Regions from separate parts of the Bradyrhizobium sp. LB11.1 genome, predicted to be linked through region 2. Evidence: riboswitches for the same ligand, from Rfam matches in the RefSeq annotation. Region 2 holds a riboswitch; the other holds the start of a gene.
What was found. A riboswitch is a leader RNA that binds a small molecule or an ion and turns the genes downstream of it on or off. The one in region 2 is predicted to bind glycine.
Positions count from the first base shown of each region.

Region 1: another riboswitch for glycine. It lies ahead of ABIA96_RS26670 (ABC transporter permease); the one in region 2 lies ahead of gcvT (glycine cleavage system aminomethyltransferase GcvT).

Region 1 is NZ_JBEPTH010000011.1:196,403-198,856, forward strand. It holds gene ABIA96_RS26665 (ABC transporter permease) at 1-305, opposite strand, end outside; gene ABIA96_RS26670 (ABC transporter permease) at 322-1,263, opposite strand; glycine riboswitch at 1,749-1,853, opposite strand; gene ABIA96_RS26680 (M20/M25/M40 family metallo-hydrolase) at 1,949-2,454, opposite strand, start outside.
Region 2 is NZ_JBEPTH010000011.1:66,602-69,055, forward strand. It holds gene gcvH (glycine cleavage system protein GcvH) at 1-1, opposite strand, end outside; gene gcvT (glycine cleavage system aminomethyltransferase GcvT) at 12-1,160, opposite strand; glycine riboswitch at 1,324-1,414, opposite strand; gene alaS (alanine--tRNA ligase) at 1,647-2,454, shown strand, end outside.

The sequences.
Region 1 (2,454 bases), 130 kb from region 2:
ATTGCCGAGCCAATGCCGATCAGCAGCGAGATGCGGCCGCCATAGATGACGCGCGATAGCAGGTCACGGCCGTAGGCGTCGGTGCCGAGCAGGAATTGAGCGGATGCGGGCTTCAGACGTTGCGATGGCGCAAGCTGGATCGGATCATGCGGCGCAATCAGCGGCGCCAGGATCGAGATCAGCACGATCAGTGCGAGCAACACCGTCGCCGTGGCGATGATCGGCGTCGAGGTGAGGAAGCCGAAACGCGGCCGCAGCGGCGACGTGATCGGAATGGAGGACTGGGGAAGGGTATCGACCGACATTGTTGCTATCCTTGCCTCAGTACCGGATCCGGGGATCGAGCAGCGTGTAGGCGACGTCGATCAGGAGATTGACGACGACGTAGATCAGTGACGTCAGCAGGATCATCGCCTGGATCACCGGATAGTCGCGCGCCAGCACCGCATCCACGGTGAGGCGGCCGATGCCGGGGATGTTGAACACGCTCTCGGTAACGACGACGCCGGAGATCAGGAGCGCAAAGCCGGTGCCGATCACGGTGATCACGGGCACGGCGGCGTTGCGCAGTGCGTGCCGCATCATGACTGCGACCTCGTTGATGCCTTTGGCGCGCGCGGTGCGGACATAGTCCTCACCGAGCACGTCGAGCATCGCCGCGCGCGTCATGCGCGCGATCAGCGCGACGTAGATGAAGGAGAGCGCGCAGGTCGGCAGAATGATGCGCTCGAAGAACGGGCCGAAGCCGGCCGAGATGCTCTTGAAGCCCTGCACCGGCACCCAGTGCAGGTCGATCGCAAACACCTCGATCAGGACGTAGCCGATCACGAACACCGGCACCGAGAAGCCGAGTACGGAGAGGCCCATCACGAAGCGGTCGATCCAGGTGCCGTGCTTCCAGGCCGCGATGACCCCGAGGGGAACGGCGACGACGACGGCGAGGATGATGGTCGACAGCGCGATCGAGATCGACGGCTCGACGCGCTGCCCGATCATCTTCATGACCGGCAGGTTGGAGATCAGGGACGTTCCGAGATCGCCGTGCAGCAGCTTGCCGACCCAGGTGATGAACTGCACGATCAGCGGCTCGTTGAGACCGAGCGAGGCGCGGATGCGCTCCAGCCGTTCCGGCGTCGCGTTGTCGCCGGCGAGAATCGCGGCGGGATCGCCCGGCGTCAGCCGCAGCAGCAGGAACACGAACAGCGCCACGACACCCATCACAGGCACCGCCGCCAGAACGCGGCGAATGAGATAACCTAACATGCACCTATCTCCGGCTGCGGAATGTGTGGGGCCGAGAGGCGCCCGTGGATTCGGTCGTGTCTATCATGCGCGCCTGTCGCTCGGGCTGGAAGACCCGTCCTCTCGGGGCAAATTGTGTGCCAAGGGCAGGGCGGTCGCAAGGGCTGCCCCGCATCGATTTGCAACCATTCAGGATGCACGGCGTATCCCGCGCTCAACCGCAAGTTCTCCGTGGAGTGAGGGGCGCGCACCACCGGCATCATGTTGGGCATCATCGGCCGTAGCCCGGCCCAGGGAATAACGCGAGATGTCTCGACCGCCGGAAAATTGCTGCGCACCCAGTCGACGATAAGAGTGCGTTGACGCGCAGCCCGGACTCGAAGTCTTTCTTGTCGCGATAGATGTGGAGGATGCCGCGGCGTTCGAGATCGAAATCGATGCCTTCACGCGTCACGATCTCGAACAGGTGCTTGCGGGCAGAATCGTGCCATCTCTCTCCAGATCGTCCGGACGATACAGTCCTTTTGCCTGAGAGTTTCCGGGGCGGTTGCTCCGCCGGCGCCGCAATGAAAGCCAGAGGCTTTCGTTGCGATCTCTCCCGCATGATCGCGTGGACCATCGAGCAGTACGATGCGTCTTTTTTTTAGACAAGGCTAAATTTCAACCGCCGCTGCCAATGCGTTGTGCAGTGCGAAGTCGTTTCAGTTTACGCGAGCGTTGCCAGCAGTCCCGCCATCAGGCGCCCGCGTTCAACCAGGCTATCGACCTCGATGAACTCCTCGAGCGTGTGGCCATTGCCGCCGCGCACGCCAAGGCCATCAAGCGACGGAATTCCCATCGCGCCAGTGAAGTTGGCGTCGGAGCCGCCGCCGGAACTCGCATGCGGTAATTCCGCGCCGAGAGATTTGGCGATGCCGCGCGCCTTTTCATACAGCGCCAGGGTGCCGGCATTCGGCTCCCACACCGGCCGCGTCACGCCGCGCGTGACTTTGAAGGTCACGTCGTTCGCCGTACCTGATAGTGCCAGCATTCGCTCGACGCCGCGGTCGAGATCGGCTTGCCGCTTGGCCATGGAGAGCGCTTCGCCGGTTGCGGTCGTTGCAACGCAATTGACCCACTGTCCGCCATGCACGACGCCGACGGAAAAGGTGCAGTCCTCCGTCGTCATCGCGTCGATCGCCAGAATCTGCCGTGCCATCTCGCGGATCGCCG
Region 2 (2,454 bases):
TTTTGTTGTCCTCAGCGTTTGTAGGTGTTTTTCACGAAGGGCATGGCGGCGACGGTGAGGGCTAAGCGTTGCCCGCGCACCTCGGCAAAGAGTTTTGTGTCGAGCGCGCTCAGGGCGGTGGGCACATAGCCCATCGCGACCGGCGCATTCAGGCTCGGGCCGAAACCGCCCGAGGTGACCCTTCCGACCGGCTGGCTCGATGTCGCGTCTGCAAACAGCAGCGCACCCTCGCGCACCGGCGCACGGCCCTCAGTGCGCAGGCCGACGCGGCGGCGGGATGCGCCGTGATCGAAATGAGCCAGGATTTTCTCGGCCCCGGGAAAACCACCAGTGCGGGCACCGCCGCTGCGGCGGCTCTTCTGCACCGACCATTCCAGCGCGGCCTCGACCGGCGTCGTCTCCGTGTCGATGTCGTGGCCGTAGAGGCAGAGCCCGGCTTCGAGCCGCAGGCTATCGCGGGCCCCTAAGCCGATCGGCATCACGTCGGGATTGTCCAGCAGCATCTTGGCGAGCCGCTCGGCGTCCGCAGCAGGTACCGAAATCTCAAAACCGTCCTCGCCGGTGTAGCCCGAGCGCGAGACGAAGCAGGCGAGACCGGCGACCTCATGCGGGCCGGCGTCCATGAACTTCATGGCGGGGGCCTCTGCACACAATTTCGCCAGTGCGGTTTCGGCCTTGGGGCCCTGCAACGCGATCAGCGCGCGGTCGGCGAGCGAATCGATGACGCAGGTGTCGGAGAGATTGGCGCGCAGATGCGCTTCGTCCTCGGCCTTGCAGGCGGCGTTGACCACCAGAAACAGATGATCGCCGAAATTGGCGACCATCAAATCGTCCAGGAGGCCGCCATCGGCATTGGTGAACTGGGCGTAGCGCTGCCGTCCCGGTGCAATCGCCACGATGTCCTGCGGCACCAAGCGCTCCAGCGCGCGGGCAGCGTCTTCGACTTTGCCGGATTTCGGCCGAAGCGCGATCTGGCCCATATGGGAGACGTCGAACAGGCCGGCCTGGCTGCGGGTCTGGAGGTGCTCTTTCAGGACGCCCGCAGGATATTGCACGGGCATCTCATAGCCCGCGAACGGCACCATCTTGCCGCCCAGCGAGACATGAAGGTCGTAAAGGGGGGTACGTTTCAGGGAGTCTTGGCCGTCACGCACTGGCATCGCAGGGGTCCTCGGCGGTTCCCCGGAGACGATTCCCCGGTGGACACCAGTCGAAGCCCCATCTGTCGCTGTGCCTGAGAGTATTATCCCGTCGGCGGACGCAGTCCGGGCCAACCCACCTTAAAAGGGAATTGCCCGTCGGCGCCTCTTTCCAGATGTCGTCAAAGCCACGCGGTCCTTTTGCCTGAGAGTTTCCGGGGCGGTTGCTCCTTCGGCGCCGGCTGCCTAAAGCCGATCTCTCCCGACGTGGCCGTACGATACAGATGGGTACAGACCACAGGCCGCCCAAGCCTGTCAACGCGGGCCTTGCGGCTTTCAACGGGATTGCAACGGGATTGCGCGACTGCGGCAACCCTCTGATCTCTCTGCACAGTTTCTGGACAGCGAAGCTGGCCTTGTCTAAAAGCGCTTCTGTCAGCAGATATCAGCCCAAACTCGCGGTTTGGGTGGCGTAAAGCGGGCCCAAGCACACCCGATTGGATGAACATGAGCGGCGTCAACGAGATCAGGTCGACCTTTCTGAACTTCTTTGCCGAGAACGGCCACGAGATCGTGTCGTCCTCGCCATTGGTGCCGCGCAACGACCCGACATTGATGTTCACCAATGCCGGCATGGTGCAGTTCAAGAACGTCTTCACCGGTGTCGAGAAGCGGCCCTATCAGCGCGCCACCACGTCGCAGAAATGCGTGCGCGCCGGCGGCAAGCACAATGACCTCGACAATGTCGGCTACACCGCGCGCCATCTCACCTTCTTCGAGATGCTCGGCAACTTCTCGTTCGGCGACTATTTCAAGGAGCGCGCGATCGAGCTGGCCTGGAAGCTGATCACCAGGGAATACGGGCTGAAGAAGGACAAGCTGCTCGTCACCGTCTACCACACCGACGACGAGGCGCACGGTCTCTGGAAGAAGATCGCCGGCTTCTCCGACGACCGCATCATCCGCATTCCGACCTCGGACAACTTTTGGGCGATGGGCGATACGGGGCCGTGCGGTCCGTGCTCGGAGATCTTCATCGATCGCGGCGAGCACATCTGGGGCGGACCTCCGGGCTCACCGGAAGAGGACGGCGACCGCTTCCTCGAATTCTGGAATCTCGTGTTCATGCAGTACGAGCAGGTGACGAAAGAGGAGCGCGTGGATCTGCCGCGTCCCTCGATCGACACCGGCATGGGCCTCGAGCGCATGGCCAGCATCATGCAGGGCGTCGAGAGCGTGTTCGAGACCGATCTGTTCCGTCATCTGATCGACGCGACGTCGTCCGCGCTCGGCAGCGGGCCGAACGAGCAGACCG